2 regions of the Paraburkholderia sp. JPY465 genome follow, and region 1 is predicted to be linked to the other one. Evidence: riboswitches for the same ligand, from Rfam matches in the RefSeq annotation. Region 1 holds a riboswitch; the other holds the start of a gene.

The links. Region 1 has a riboswitch for cobalamin ahead of cobW (cobalamin biosynthesis protein CobW). Riboswitches for the same ligand answer to the same signal wherever they lie in the genome.
Region 2: linked by a shared signal. The riboswitch ahead of QFZ94_RS26675 (TonB-dependent receptor domain-containing protein) and the one ahead of cobW (cobalamin biosynthesis protein CobW) in region 1 are both predicted to bind cobalamin.

The regions. Positions count from the first base shown of each region.
Region 1 covers NZ_JBNDMT010000002.1:2,680,710-2,688,445, reverse strand. Annotated here, with positions in the region: gene cobN (cobaltochelatase subunit CobN) at 1-2,719, opposite strand, end outside; gene cobW (cobalamin biosynthesis protein CobW) at 2,733-3,824, opposite strand; cobalamin riboswitch at 4,027-4,304, opposite strand; cobalamin riboswitch at 4,385-4,652, shown strand; partial or broken gene cobA (uroporphyrinogen-III C-methyltransferase) at 4,899-5,624, shown strand; gene QFZ94_RS14480 (cobalamin biosynthesis protein) at 5,688-6,122, shown strand; gene cobO (cob(I)yrinic acid a,c-diamide adenosyltransferase) at 6,119-6,721, shown strand; gene QFZ94_RS14470 (cobyrinate a,c-diamide synthase) at 6,725-7,736, shown strand, end outside.
Region 2 covers NZ_JBNDMT010000003.1:2,603,011-2,610,746, reverse strand. Annotated here, with positions in the region: gene QFZ94_RS26695 (EVE domain-containing protein) at 1-418, opposite strand, end outside; RNA gene ssrS (6S RNA) at 558-739, opposite strand; gene QFZ94_RS26685 (cell division protein ZapA) at 818-1,132, opposite strand; gene QFZ94_RS26680 (ATPase) at 1,129-1,488, opposite strand; cobalamin riboswitch at 1,709-1,972, shown strand; gene QFZ94_RS26675 (TonB-dependent receptor domain-containing protein) at 2,063-3,994, shown strand; gene QFZ94_RS26670 (FecCD family ABC transporter permease) at 4,034-5,098, shown strand; gene QFZ94_RS26665 (ABC transporter ATP-binding protein) at 5,098-5,949, shown strand; gene cobT (nicotinate-nucleotide--dimethylbenzimidazole phosphoribosyltransferase) at 5,985-7,046, shown strand; gene QFZ94_RS26655 (adenosylcobinamide-GDP ribazoletransferase) at 7,120-7,736, shown strand, end outside.

The DNA of each region.
Region 1 (7,736 bases):
CATGCTCCTGCAGATGCCGCTCGATCAGTTGCTGCGCCGATTTCAGGCCGAGTGCCCACGCGGCTTGCGTCGGCACCGCGCGCGTGTCGACCGAGTAGAAGTTGCGGCCGGTGGGCAGCACGTCGGGCCGTCCGCGCGACGGCGAGCCGCTCGGACCGGGCGGCACGAAACGTCCTTCGAGGCCGCGCTTGAGCTGCGTCATTTCCTGCGGGCCGCATGCGTCGAGGCGCGGCAGCACGTCGTCGCGCAGGCGTGCAATTACCTGTGCCGCTTGCTGCAGACTTTCGTCGGCTACAGGAACGGCCTGCGAACGATCCGCGTCATCGCAATCGACACCGCAGACGCCGCGCAACAGCTCGCCCGCGAGCAACTCCAGCCGCTCGCGCGTATCGCCGTAATGCCGCCACGGTGCATCGCTGATCCGCCGCAAGACATCAGGACGTGGGCCGTCCCATGCGGCGGCCCAATCCACGCCCAACGGATCGAACAGATGATCGATGCGCAGATCGCGCGCCAGCGCGTCGACGAGCCCAGCCTTGCCGCCCTGTCCATCGCCGATCGGAAAGCGCCCGAGCGCGAGCAGCGTGTCGCGCCGCTGCACGCCGCGCGGCGACTGCCCGAACGTATGCAGGCCATCGCGAATCTGCGCTTCCTTCAGCTCGCACAGCCACGCATCGACGCGCGTGAGCAGCGCGTCTTCATCGTCCTGTCCGTCGGGCGCCGCGAGACTCAGCTCTTCGTGCAGCCGATGCTCGACGATCGTCGTCAGAATCGTGCGACGCAAGAGCTTTGCGCGACGCGAATCGACCATCAACGCTTCGTAGTATTCGTCGACCTGGCGTTCGAGGTCCTGCAGCGGCCCATAGTTTTCAGCGCGCGTAAGCGGCGGCATCAGATGATCGATGATCACCGCCTGCGCACGCCGCTTCGCCTGGCTGCCCTCGCCCGGATCATTGACGATGAACGGATACAGATGCGGCATCGGTCCGAGAATCAGATCGGGCCAGCACGCGTCGCTCAACGCGACACTTTTGCCCGGCAGCCATTCGAGGTTGCCGTGCTTGCCGACGTGCACGACCGCGTCGATGCCGAACTGGTGGCGCAGCCAGAAGTAGAACGCGAGGTAGGCATGCGGCGGTACGAGCTCCGCATCGTGATAGCTCGCGTAGTCGCCTTGCTCGCGCGAACGCGAAGGCTGAATGCCGACGAACACCTGCCCGCAGCGCCAACCCGCGATCATGAAGCGGCCGCGCCGCAGCGTCGGGTCCTCTTCGGGCTTGCCCCAGCGCGCGTTCAACGCGTCGCGCACGCTCGCCGGCAATGCGTTGAAATGCGCGAGATAGTCGTCGAGCGCGAGACTTTGCAGGGCCGGACGCAGATCGCGGACGACCGGATCGTTGGTCACGCCCTCGGTCAGCCTGTTCAACAACGCGTCGCCGTGCTCGGGCAGTTCGCCGACACGATAGCCCTCATCGCGCAGCATCGACAGAATGCCGACCACCGATGCCGGCGTGTCGAGCCCGACGCCATTACCGATGCGCCCTTCACTCGTCGGATAGTTCGCGAGAATCAACGCGACTTTCTTGTCGGCGTTATCGAGCGAACGCAAACGGCACCAGCGGCGGCTCAGCTCGGCGAGAAAACGCACCCGTTCGAGATCGGGCTGATAGCGGACCACATCGACCTGGGTACGCGCACAGCGATACGCGAGACCCTTGAAACTGATCGCGCGCGTAATGATGCGCCCGTCCACTTCGGGCAGCGCGACGTGCATCGCGATGTCGCGCGAATTCAGGCCGTGGTTGTCTTTCAGCCAATCCTCGCGATTGCCGCCGCTCAGGATCACCTGGAACACCGGCGCGTCGCCGGCGAGCGCGAGCGGCTCGGGGTCGTCGATCGCGGACGCGGCGAACGCGGTCGTGTTCAGCACCAGCGCGACGCCATGTTGCGCGCACAGCGACTGCACGACATCACGGCTCATCGCATCCTTCAACGACGTGATCGCGAGCGGCAGCGGATTGAGCCCTTGCGCTTCGAGCGCATCGATCAGCGCATCGAACACCGCGGTATTGGCGGCCTGCAGATGCGCCTTGTAGAACAGGATCGCGACGACGGGCGCGTCCTGCCGCCAGCGCGCCTGCCAATCGGCGACGGTAGGCGTATCGCGCTCGGGGTGATACAGCGACGCGGCCGGCAACGCGCGCGGCGGCTCGGGCTCGCGCCCCCAACCGAGTGCGCGATACGCGATGCAGCGCAAAAACGCCTCGGCGTTCTGCGGACCGCCCTCGCGCAGGTAGCGCCACAACTGCTGACACAACTCGGCGCTCGCGGTGCTGCGCGCGAGCAGGTTCGGGTCCTCCTGCAGATCGCCGGAAAACATCGCGAGCGTTTGCTGTTTGCGCTGCGCGAGCGCGACGACCTGCTCGATGCCGTACGGCCAATACGCTTCGTCGCCGAGATGATCGACGACGACCACGCGCGCATGCTGCAACACGTCGTCCAGATAGAAATCGACCGAGGCCGGCTGACGCAGATACGTGACGTTCGCAAGCCGCACGCTCGGGAAGCCGTCGCCAAGACGCGGCACCACGCTCGCGAGCAGCGACAGCGTGGTGTCGGCGGAACTGAGCACGACGATATCGGCGGGCTGCTGATCGATGCGGATCACGCCCTGCGTATCGTCGACGAAACCGCCCGGCGTCGTGCGCAGCAGATGCATGCTGGTGCGCCCGTTATGCCGTCGCGTTCGACGTCGCGCCGAGCGCCGCGTCGAGAGCCTGTTGCAGCGCGGGTCGATCGAGGTCTTCTCCGATCAGCACAAAGCGGCTCAGGGCGCCGTCGCCGTTTTCGCCCGCCTGCCAGCGCCGGTCGAAGTAGCTGTCGAAGCGCCGGCCCACGCCCTGGATCACCAGACGCATCGCCGCGCCCGGCAGTGCCGCGAAGCCTTTGACACGGTAAATCGTGTGGTTTTCGACCAGCGTCTGCAACGCGGCGAGCGCCGCGTCGCGCGACGGCACCGATGCCTGCACGACGACCGAATCGAACTCGTCGTGGTGATGATCCGGGTCGTCGGCGGAACCGTGGTGGTCGTGCCGCAGGTGGATCGTCTGCTCCGACGCCGCTTCGAGCCCCAGCAGCGTATGCAGGTCGAGCTGCCCCTGCTGCGCGCGCACGATCTTTACCTGCGGCGGAATCTCCGCGCGGATCGCGGCTTCCACTTCGTGCTGCCGCGCGTCGTCGATCAGATCGGTCTTGTTCAGAATCACCAGATCGGCGGCCGACAACTGGTCTTCGAACAGCTCGTGCAGCGGTGACTCGTGATCGAGGTTCGGATCGGCCTTGCGCTGCGCATCGACGGCGACCGGGTTCTCGGCGAACTGGCCGCTTGCGGCGGCCGGGCCGTCCACCACCGTCACCACCGCGTCGACCGTGAAGCCGTTGCGGATCTGCGGCCAGTTGAACGCCTGCACGAGCGGCTTCGGCAATGCGAGCCCCGAGGTTTCGATCAACACGTGATCGAGTTCGTCGCGCCGCTCCGCGAGTTTTTCCATCACCGGGAAAAACTCTTCCTGCACGGTGCAGCACAGACAGCCGTTCGCGAGTTCATACAATTGCCCTTCGGTCTCGACGCCGTTTTCATCGCAACCGATGCCGCAGCCCTTGAGGATTTCGCCGTCGATGCCGAGTTCGCCGAACTCGTTGACGATCACCGCAATGCGCTTGCCGCCCGCATGCTTGAGGATGTGCCGCAGCAACGTCGTTTTGCCACTGCCGAGAAAGCCGGTGACGATCGTGACGGGAATCTTGCGCAATTGAGTTTGCATCGTGAGGTCCATCCCTTTGCGTTGCATCGGTCTGCCGCAAAGTCCGCGCATCGGTCGGCATCGGCTGGCGAACGGAGCGAATGAATCACGCGCACAGTACCAGCGATCACCAGACACGGGGACGAACGACGGCATTGCCGCGACAACGGAAATACAGAAAACGGAACTGAGGTCATGAACGCGCCGCCGCATCCCCGCGGCGGTCGTTCTGCTTCTTCGGGCCGGTATCCGGGCTGGCGAAAGCGCCGCTTCCCCTTCCCGGCCGAGTGGTTTCTCGTCCAGTGGTGATATGTCGACGCGACCTTGCGCGAGGACATCGAAGCCGGCACCGCGGTGCCCGGCTATCAACCCGGAACCGCTTTTCGCTTACCGTTGCGGGGACAGCACAGGTTAGCCGCTCTAGCGCAGATGGCTCCCTGTTTCCCGTTTAACTGCATGCGCACGAACGCGCACGCGAGCACCCAAAGTGCGTGCGAGTGTAGGCCCCCGGGCATGCGCAGTCAAGGAACGCAGGCCGCCGGAAAGCGTCGCCGAGGCTTATCTGGCAAGGCGCCATGTGCTATCGTATGCGCGCGTTTGGTGCCCGCACATGCACTCGCATGTGCAGTTAAACGGGAAACAGGCAGCGCGTCGCGCGTTCAACCTGTGCTGTCCCCGCAACGGTAAGCGACCTGCGGCGCGCGATTCGATCCAGCTTCGATTCCACCGTGCCGCGCATGCGTTTTTTGATGCCACTGCCCCGCGAATCCGCAGATTCGCAAACAAGGACGGGAAGGCGAAACGCGTGAGGCCGCCAGCCCGGATACCGGCCAGACGCGGAGGCGGCGCCGCATGCACCCGTGCATCAGGTTGCGCCGCCGGCCGCCGGAATCCGCGGGGAACGGATGTGAAGGCGTAGAAACGTGGCATCGCGCGTTTCGTGGCGTTCTCTCTCTGAAGAATCCGCCGCGAGCCGCATGAGTGGCCGCGCCTGGATTCGCTGTATTGCATGACCTCTATATTCACTGCCGCGTGCACCGTCGCACGCCGCTCCTCTCCTCCCATCTCCGCATGGCATGCGCCATGCACGCCGCGATGACGCGCGCCTGGCTGATCGGCGCCGGTCCCGGCGACGTCGAACTGATGACGCTGAAGGCCACCCGTGCGCTCGCGCAGGCCGATGTCGTGCTGGTCGACGATCTGGTCAATCCCGACGTACTGCAGTTCGCACGCGCCAACGCGCAAGTCGTGTACGTCGGCAAGCGCGGCGGCCATCCGTCGACGCCGCAAGCGGACATCGTCGCGCAAATGCTCGGGCATCTGCGCGCGGGACGCAGCGTCGCGCGGCTCAAGGGCGGCGATCCGTTCGTGTTCGGCCGCGGCGGCGAAGAATTGCAGGCGCTGCAGGCGGCGGGCATCGAAGTCGACGTGATCAACGGCATTACGGCCGGCATCGCCGCACCCGCGACGCTCGGCATCGCGGTCACGCATCGCGATTACGCGCAGGGCGTCGTGTTCGTCACCGGCCACGGCGCCGGCAACGGCGAACCGGACTGGGCCGCGCTCGCCGCGACCCGCATGACGATCGTGATCTATATGGGCATGCGGCGGCTCGGCGAAATCGTCGCCGCGTTGCTCGCGGCCGGCATGTCCGCCGATACACCCTGTGCGGCGATCGAATCGGCGACGCGGCCCGAGCAGCGTCACGTGCTCGCGCCGCTGCGCGAGTTTGCCGAGGCGGTCGTGCGCGCAGGGCTCGGCTCGCCGGCGATCGTCGTGATCGGCGGCGTGGCCTCGCTCGCGCTTGCACGTGAAGCGGCGAACCGCGACGGCCGAGTCGATCACGAACAAGCTGCGAGCGCGCTCAAAACGCTAAGCGTCGGCATAGGTTGCCGCTTGCACAGCGATGCCGGCGACATCGAAGCCGCCGTGCGCGCAGCACTCGGTTCGAATGCCTTCGAGCGGATTCGCACCATCGCGACGATCGACACCAAAGGCAACGAAGCAGGTCTGCTCGAATTCTGTTCACGCCATCAACTGCCGCTGCAACTGTTCAGCCGCGAGCAGATCGCGGCCGCGCCGGTCGCGGCGCCGTCGGCGGCCGCGCGCGCGCATCTTGGTGTCGACGGTGTGTGCGAACCGTGTGCGCTACTGGCGGCAGCAGCTTCGGTCTCCGCGACAATCGCGCAAACCGCACGTCTGGTCGTACCCAAGACCACGCACGCTGGTATCACCATTGCAATTGCGGCGGCGACCGACACCGCACCCGGCGACGTAGCGCCCTTCCATCCCGCCCCTCAAGACCAGGACCTTCGATGAAAACCGACCCCGAATCGCATCAACGCATGACCGAGCGCCGCCGCGAAGGCCACGAAAAGAAGCAGGCCAGCGCGACCGTCGAAAAAGGCCTGCTGATCGTCAACACCGGCACGGGCAAGGGCAAGAGCACGGCCGCGTTCGGCATGGCCGTGCGGGTGCTCGGCCACGGCATGCGGCTGGGCGTCGTGCAGTTCATCAAGGGCGCGCTGCATACGTCGGAGCGCGATTTCCTCGGCGCAATCGCGCAATGCGATTTCGTCACGATGGGCGACGGGTATACGTGGAACACGCAGAATCGCGAAGCCGATATGGCGACCGCGCGCAAGGGCTGGAACGAAGCGCGGCGGATGATCGAAAGCGGCGACTACCAGATGGTGATCCTCGACGAGCTGAACACCGTGCTGAAGTACGAGTACCTGCCGCTCGACGAAGTGCTCGCGGTGATCAAAGCGCGCGCGCCGATGCTGCACGTCGTCGTGACCGGACGCCATGCGCCCGATGCGCTGATCGAAGCCGCCGACCTCGTCACCGAAATGCGCGCGATCAAGCATCCGTATCGCGAGCAGGGTGTGAAGGCGCAGCGCGGCGTGGAGTTCTGAGCGATGTCCGCATCCCCCAAGGGGACTTCCTCCGCTGCGTGCCCCGCGCTGTTCATCAGCGCGCCCGCGTCGGGACAAGGCAAGACCACGATCACCGCGGGTCTCGCGCGCTATCACCGGCGGCTCGGACGTCGCGTGCGCGTGTTCAAGAGCGGGCCGGATTTTCTCGATCCGATGATCCTCGCGCGCGCGAGCGGCGCGCCGGTGCTGTCGCTCGATCTGTGGATGGTCGGCGAAAGCGCGTGCCGCAACCTGCTCGCGCAGGCGGCGCAAGAAGCCGACCTGATCCTGATCGAAGGCGTGATGGGCCTGTTCGACGGCACGCCGAGCAGCGCCGATCTGGCGACCACGTTCGGCGTGCCAGTGCTTGCGGTGATTTCGGCGCAGGCGATGGCGCAGACCTTCGGCGCGCTCGCGTTCGGCCTTGCTCGCTTCAGACCACAACTGCCGTTTCATGGCGTGCTCGCGAATCGCGTCGGCTCGGCTCGGCACGCGCAGATGCTGCAGGAAGCGCTGCCGCCCGAACTGCGCTGGTGCGGCCACATCGCCGCGAGCGACGAGATCACGTTGCCCGACCGCCACCTCGGCCTGCATCAGGCCGATGAAATCGACGATCTCGAAGCGCGCCTCGAACGCGCGGCGGATACGCTCGCGTCGACCGCGCTCGCCGAACTGCCGCCGCCGGTCGATTTCGGCGCACCGTCGCCCGAAGTGCTGCCGCGTCTGCTCGAAGGCAAGCACATCGCGATCGCGCGCGATGCCGCGTTCTCGTTCATCTATCCCGCCAACCTCGCGCTGCTCGAAGCGCTCGGCGCGCGGCTCAGCTATTTCTCGCCGCTCGCCGACGAAGCGTTGCCCGCCGACACACATGCGCTCTATCTGCCGGGCGGCTACCCCGAACTGCAAATGGCGACGCTCGCTGGCAACATGCGCAGCGCGGCATCGATCCGCGCGCACGTCGAGGCGGACAAACCGGTGGTCGCCGAATGCGGCGGCATGCTCTACCTGCTCGACA
Region 2 (7,736 bases), on a different contig from region 1:
TCACCGGTGTGATCGACAGACGGTTGCCTTTGGCGAGCACGCGCATGTCCTGCAATTCGGCATGTTCGCGCAGCGCGGCCAGCGGAATCAATGGGATTTTCTTCTTGAAGACGACGTCGACGAGCATCCAGCGCGGCGTTTCCGGCGACGATTTCGCGTCGTAGTATGGACTCTTTTTATCGAACTGCGTCGGATCCGGATACGCGGTCGACGAGACTTCCGCGATGCCCGCGATGCCGGGCTCCGGACAGCTCGAATGGTAGAAGAGCACGCCGTCGCCGACCTGCATCACGTCTCGCATGAAGTTGCGCGCCTGATAGTTGCGCACGCCGGTCCACGGCAAGGTGCGATGCGGTGCGTTGGCGAGGTCGTCGATGCTTGCTTCGTCCGGTTCGGACTTCATCAGCCAGTAGCGCATGAATCGGAGTGAGCGTGTGAGATTGAACGAGGCGCCAACAACAGGCGCGTGCGGAAAAGCCCCTGAAACAGGCACTCAAACGAAAAAACGACGACCAAAGAAAAACGGCATCGAACCGAAGTCCGATGCCGTTCCAGATAAGGTCCCCGCCTTAGCCGCTAGGCCGGCATCCTGAACCGAGGGTTCAGAATTGGTCGCAGTTAGCAACACTTCGGGTACATCAGACAGAGTGACGCGCACACCCGTGCTACAAATTTCCGCAACCGTGCACATGGCATTGGTTCAAGGAATATATGACCTTGGCGAACCAGGCAGGGAAGCTAAACAGATGAAGCTACAACACAAACCGTTGAACAAGTGACCGGTTCGAAACCGGCCTGCTATTGAGTCAACTACTGCTTACTGCATGCTGTACTGCTCAATCACAGTACCTAATTGTTCGTTCATTTGCTGCATTGTACGCCGGATTTCTTCAGCAGGAAATGCTTCTCCGTGTCGCACGCTGCTTTGCAGCTTAAGCAGTTCCGATGCCAGCGACAGCGCCGCCATCACCGCGATGCGATCGGTGCCGCGCACATTGCTGCCGCTGCGGATTTTCTTCATCTCGGCGTCGACGCGCGCGACCGCCTCGAGCAGCGCGCCTTCCGTTTCAGGCGAACAGGCGAGACGGTAGGGTACTTCGAGAATCGATACTTCGATCTGCTTGGTGGTCATGCGCTTTCTCCGTGTCGGCTCACGTCGCTTGCCGCTTCCTCGTGTTCGGGCTGGGCGGACTCGAGCAGATCGAGCTGGTTATCCGGTTCGCTGCTCGCGCGTGCGCGCGGCAATTTTTCGAGAATCGCATTCAGGCGCACCTGAGCGTCGTCGATCTTGGCGGACAGCGCGTCGCGTTCAGCTTGCAGTGCGTCGCGCTCGGCACGCAATTGCGCGAGTTCTGCGTGCGTGGCTTGTACTTCCGCACGCGTTTGCGCGAGCTGCTCTTCGAGCGCGATCCGCGCTTCATTGTGGCGCTGGCTGATCGCAATCAGCTTGCCGATGTTCTGGGAGAGTGATTCGAGTTCGGTGAGCATGTGCTGCGTCCTCTAAAGACATCGCATTTTAGCGCGGAATATTACAGGTTCCGACAATTGTCTCGTTTCGAGACGTAACAGCATCGCTTCGTGCAGGTTCGTTGCGAGTCGTGTCGTCGACCATAAGATAAAAGACCGGCAATCCATCGGACAATAACCTGCATTCGACAGAACGGATTGCGCTCCGGTTGGCGTTTCTTGACGCCCCGCGAAGCCGCTCCTACACTTCCCGCACTCTGGTGCCCGCGCGCGCTTTTCGGCGCGCGCAGTTAAACGGGAAGCAGGGCGCGCGCGGTGCCAAACCGGATGCGCGAACCTGCGCTGCCCCCGCAACGGTAAACGACCGCATGTGATGTGCTCATGCAGGTCGGTCCTGGTCGCAAGGTTGGAAGTTCAATCTGCGAGTGTGCCACTGCGCGTCACGCGTGGGAAGGCGGGATCGATGTGTCGTAGCCCGGATACCGGCCAGAAAAGAGGGACGTCCCCCGCGAAAACGTTAAACAAGGGGACGCCTCGTGACGCGTCGGCCCGCGGGGAAGCAGGCCGCGCACGCTATCCACAGGAATGTCATCCCATGTTGTCCCCCATCGCCCGCGCGACGCTGCTCGCGTTCGCGAGCCTGCCGCTCGTCGTGCATGCGCAAAGCGCCGAGCCTGTGTCTTCATCGTCCACTGCGGATGCAAGCACCGCGAACGCCGCAAACGTTGCCGATTCGTCAAATCCCGCTTCCGCCGATGCGTCGGGCAACGTGCTGTCGCCGATCGTCGTGACCGCGCAGCGCGGCGCGCAAGCGTTGCGCGATGCGATCCCGCAGACCACGCAGTTCGATCAGCAGGACATCGCCGACACGACCGCGACCGATCTGCCCGGCTTGCTGCGACTCGCGCCCGGCGCGCAAATCTCGCGCACGGGTGGCCCCGGTTCGACCACGAGCCTCTTTCTGCGCGGCGCGTCGTCGACACAATCGCTGCTGCTGATCGACGGCGTGCGCGTCGATTCTGTGAGTCTCGGCTCCGCTCAGCTCGCACAGATCCCGCTCGACCAGGTCGATCACGTCGAAGTCGTGAACGGCAACGTGTCGGCGTTGTACGGTTCGGGCGCGATCGGCGGTGTCGTGCAGGTGTTCACGAAAGACGGCGGCGATCATCCGCCGCGCTTCAATTTTTCTGTCGGCTACGGCAGCTATCACACGCAGACGCAAACGGCCGGCGTGAACGGCGCGCTCGATCAGGACGGCCGCACGACCTTCAACATTTCGCTCGCGCGCACGAAGGGCGACGGCTTTTCGTCGCTCAATCCGCTCGAGGCGCCGGCCGCAAATCCGAACCCGAACGGCAATCTGAACGAGAGCATCAGCGCGTCGCTGCGCCACAAGTTCAACGACAAGTGGGACGCGGGCGTCAGCTACTTCCAGTCGAACAACAACAACAGCTACGACAATGCGTACGGCGTGCCGACCGATCTGAACAACCTCTATAGCAAGGTTCGCCAGGCGTCCGTGTTCGCGAACGGCAAGCTGACCGACTGGTGGACCACCCACTTCACGCTCGCCGAGGGCGACGACCGCAGCGTCTCGAACACCAATGGCATCTACGACGACCGCTTCGATACCGACAATCGCCAGTACACGTGGCAGAACGATTTCGCGCTCGCCGCGAACCAGAAGCTGCAGCTCGGCTACGAGCATCTCGACCAGACTCTCGACTCCGACACGTTCGCCGCGCCCGACCGTCACGTCGATTCGGTCTTCGCCGGCTACAGCGCGCGCTTCGGCCGCAACCAGATTCAGGCCAACGTACGCCGCGATCAGTACTCCGATTTCGGCGGAGCGAACAGTTACTATCTCGGCTACGGTTTCGACATCACGTCGCACTGGAAGGTAACCGCAAGCTATTCGGATGCTTTCCGCGCGCCGAGCTTCGACGATCTGTACTATCCGATCAGCGGCAACCCGTCGATCCAGCCCGAGCGCAGTCACTCGGTCGAAGCCGGTTTGCAGTACGCGACCGATGCGCTCGGCGTGATGCGTCTGAACGCATTCCAGACGCGCTATACGAATCTGATCAACTACGTACAGACGATCCCCGGCATCTATCTCGCGGAGAACGTCGGCCATGCGAAGGTGCAGGGACTCGAAGGATCGTGGAGCGGTCATGTCGGCAAGACCGACGTACGCGCGACGTTGACGCTGCAGAACCCGGTCGATCTCGACAGCGGTACCGACCTCGTGCGGCGCGCGCGACGCTTTGGGTCGTTCGCGGTGAATCGCAGCATCGGTGGATGGCGGGTCGGCGGCGAGTGGATCGTCAGTGGTCCGCGTCCAGACAGCACCGGCAACCTCGGCGGTTATGGCATCGTGAATCTATCGGCGCGCTACAACATCACGAAGGCGTGGTACGTCAGCGCGCAAATCGACAATCTGTTCAACAAGGACTATGAAACGGCCTACTCGTATAACTCGCCGCGACGCGGTGCGTATGTCACGCTCGGCTGGCAGCAGCAGTGACGCGCGCGCCGGGTTGCCCGCATGCGTGAGCGCACGCGGATGAGTCGCGCGTCCGGTTCGCTGTCCGCCGCGATGGCAACGCCACGCCCGATGAATGCGAAACGCGCGGCCGCGATCTGGCTCGGACTCGCGCTCGCCGCCGTCGCGCTGCTCGGCGCGTCGCTCGTGCTCGGCAGCGTGCCGCTCGCGCCGTCGCGCGTGCTTGCGGCGCTCGTGCCAACGCACACGTTCGGCGCCACGGGCAGCGACGATCTCGCCGGCGAAATCGTGCGCACGTTGCGATTGCCGCGCGCGCTCGCGGGCTTCGCGTGCGGCGCGTTGCTGGCGCTCGCCGGCGCGCTGCTGCAGGTGCTGCTGCGCAATCCGCTGGCCGAGCCGTACGTGCTCGGCGTGTCGGGCGGCGCTGCCAGCTTCGCGCTGGTCGCGATGATCGCGGGCGGCGCCTGGTGGATCGTCGATGCGAGCGCGTTCGCCGGTGCGTTCGTGTCGATCCTGCTGGTGCTCGGACTCGCGCGTCGCGAACTGTGGCGCGGCGAGCCGCAGGACACGTCGCCGCGTTTGCTGCTGACCGGGGCGGTGATCGCGGCCGGGTGGGGCGCGATGATCACGCTGCTGCTCAATCTCGCGCCCGATAGCCGTCTGCGCGGCATGCTGTTCTGGCTGACCGGCGACCTCAACGGCGGCGCGCTGCCGTGGACCGCGCTGATCGCGCTCGCGCTCGTGTTGCTCGCGATCGTGCCGGCCGCGCCGCGTTTGAACCTGCTGCTGCGCGGCGACGCGGCCGCGCAAGCGTTGGGCGTTGCGGTGATGCCGCTGCGTTTGCGCGTGTACCTGGTCGCTTCGCTGGCGGCGGCCGCGGCGGTGACGACCGCCGGCACGATCGGCTTCGTCGGTCTCGTCGTGCCGCACATGCTGCGGCTCGCGTTCGGCAACGACCAGCGCATGCTGCTGCCGGCGGCCGCGCTCGGCGGCGGTGTCGCGGTGATGGGCGCGGATCTGATCGCGCGTACCGTGATCGCACCCGCGCAATTGCCGGTCGGCGTGATTACTTCGCTGGTCGGCGTGCCGGTGTTTTTGTGGATGCTGCTCAAACGCCGCCGATGATGCAAGCCGAACCTAGACCCACCTCTTCGATGCTGAGCACGCAACGCCTGACGCTGCGCGCCGGCGCGCGCACCTTGCTCGATGCGTTCACGCACACCTTCCATGCGGGAGAAATCTGGTGTATCGCCGGGCCGAACGGCGCGGGCAAGACCACCTTGCTGTCGACACTGGCAGGCCTGTTGCATCCGGCGGCGGGCCATGTCGAACTCGATGGCGTGCGCGTGGCCGACTGGCAGCCGCTGCCGCTCGCGCGGCGCCGCGCGCTGATGCCGCAAAGCGCGGCCGATGCGTTCAATGCCAGCGTGCTCGACATCGTGCTGCTGAACCGCTTCCCGCATCTGGGCAGCTGGGGCTGGGAGCGCGATGAAGATCGTGCGGCCGCGCAGGCGGCGCTCGAATCGCTCGGCCTTGCGGACTTTGCGGCGCGCGATGTGCTGTCGCTATCGGGCGGCGAGCGTCAGCGCGTCGCGCTCGCGGCAGTGCTGTGCCAGGACGCGCCGCTATTGCTGCTCGACGAACCGTTGTCGCATCTCGATCTGCATCATCAGATCGATTGCCTCGAAGCGCTCGTCGCATGGACGAGCGAACCGGGACGCAAGATACCGCGCAGCGTGCTGTTCTCATGCCACGACCTTAACCTCGCGCGCCGCTTCGCGACGCACGCGTTGCTGCTCGACGGCGCGGGCGGCGCGTATGCGGGCCCGGTGCGCGACGTGCTGACGCCCGCGTTGACGAGCCGCGCGTTCGGCTATCCGCTGATTCTGATTCGCGATGGCGAGCACGAGGCGCTGATTCCCGCGCCGCGCGCGCGTCATGAATCGCCTGCCGGTCATGACGGACAGTCAGGCTGACTATTCATCCCCCATACCTTGTCTCGATCACACCTATGACTCGCATCCCACTCCCGGCCGGTTTGCCCGAAGTCGCGCCGCTCGATCAGACGCTGCGCGCCGAGCTGCAACGGATCATCGATACGCGCACCAAACCGCCCGGCAGCCTCGGCCGGCTCGAAACGCTCGCGCGTCAGATGGGTCTGATCCAGCGCAGTACGCGTCCCAGTGTGCAGCGTCCCGCGATGATCGTGTTCGCGGGCGATCACGGCATCGCCGCCGAAGGCGTGAGCCCGTACCCGCAAGCGGTGACCGCGCAGATGGTCGCGAACTTCATCGCGGGCGGCGCGGCGATCAATGCGCTCAGCCGCGTCGCCGGTCTCGAACTCGAAGTGGTCAACGCGGGCATCGCCACGCCGCTGCCGTCCACCGACGGACTCGTCGATATTCCGATCGGGCGCGGCACGCGCAACTTCGCGCACGAAGCCGCGATGACGCACGCCGAAGCGCTCGCCGCGATGCAGGCAGGCGCCGCGCGCGTGCGTCATCACGCGGCGCTCGGCACCAACGTGATCGGCTTCGGCGAGATGGGCATCGCGAACACGTCGGCGTCCGCCTGTCTGATGAGCCGCCTGTGCGGCGTGCCGATCGACGACTGCGTCGGCCGCGGCACCGGTCTCGACAATGCCGGACTCGCGAAGAAGCGCAACGTGCTCGCGGCGGCGCTCGCGCGTCATCCGGACGCCTGCGCGCCGCTCGACGTGCTCGCGACCTTCGGCGGCTTCGAAATCGCGATGATGACAGGCGCGTTTCTGGCGGCCGCCGAGGCGCGCATGACGATCCTCGTCGATGGTTTCATCGCGACCTCCGCGCTGCTGGTCGCCGATGCGCTCTCGCCCGACGTGCGCGAGTACTGCGTGTTTGCGCATGCGTCGAACGAGGCCGGGCATCGGCGCATGCTCGACCATTTCGGCGCGCAGCCGCTGCTGTCGCTCGACATGCGGCTCGGCGAGGGCACCGGCGCCGCGCTCGCGGTGCCGGTGCTGCGCGCGGCGGCGGCCTTCATCAATGAGATGGCCAGCTTCGATTCCGCGGGCGTCGCGGATCGCGAACCGTGATGCACTCGAACCCACGCTTCGCGGCAACGCGAAGCCCGGCTCGCATCGCTGCGAACATGCACTCGACACGTCCATGAACCCGCTCGCGGAATTGCGCTATTTCTTCACGGCGCTCGGTTACTTCACGCGCGTGCCCGTGCCGCGCTGGGTCGGCTACGAGCCGCATTATCTGAACGCGGCGGCGCGCTATTTTCCACTCGTCGGCGTGCTGGTCGGCGGCTTCAGCGCGCTCGTCTACCTGGCCGCGCTGCGCGTGTTTCCGGCGGGCGTCGCGGTGCTGCTGTCGATGGCCGCATCGCTGCTCGTGACGGGCGCGTTCCACGAGGACGGTCTGGCCGATTGCGTCGATGCGTTCGGTGGCGCCTATACGCGCGACGATGCGTTGCGCATCATGCACGACTCGCGCATCGGTGCTTTCGGTGCCATCGCGCTCGTGATCGCGTTGGCGATCAAGTGGCAAACGCTCGCCGCGTTGCCGCCGCTTTCCGCCGCAAGTCTGATGGGTGCGGCGCATGGCGCGAGCCGCGCGTGCGCGATCAGTTATCTGGCCACGCTCGACTATGTGCGCACCGCGGGCAAAGCCAAGCCGGTCGCGCAGCGTCTGAGCGGGCCAGCCCTGCTGTGCGCCGCGCTGTTCGGGCTGCCGTGGCTGCTGTGGCCGAACGGCCCCGGCGCGCCCGACTGGCGTTT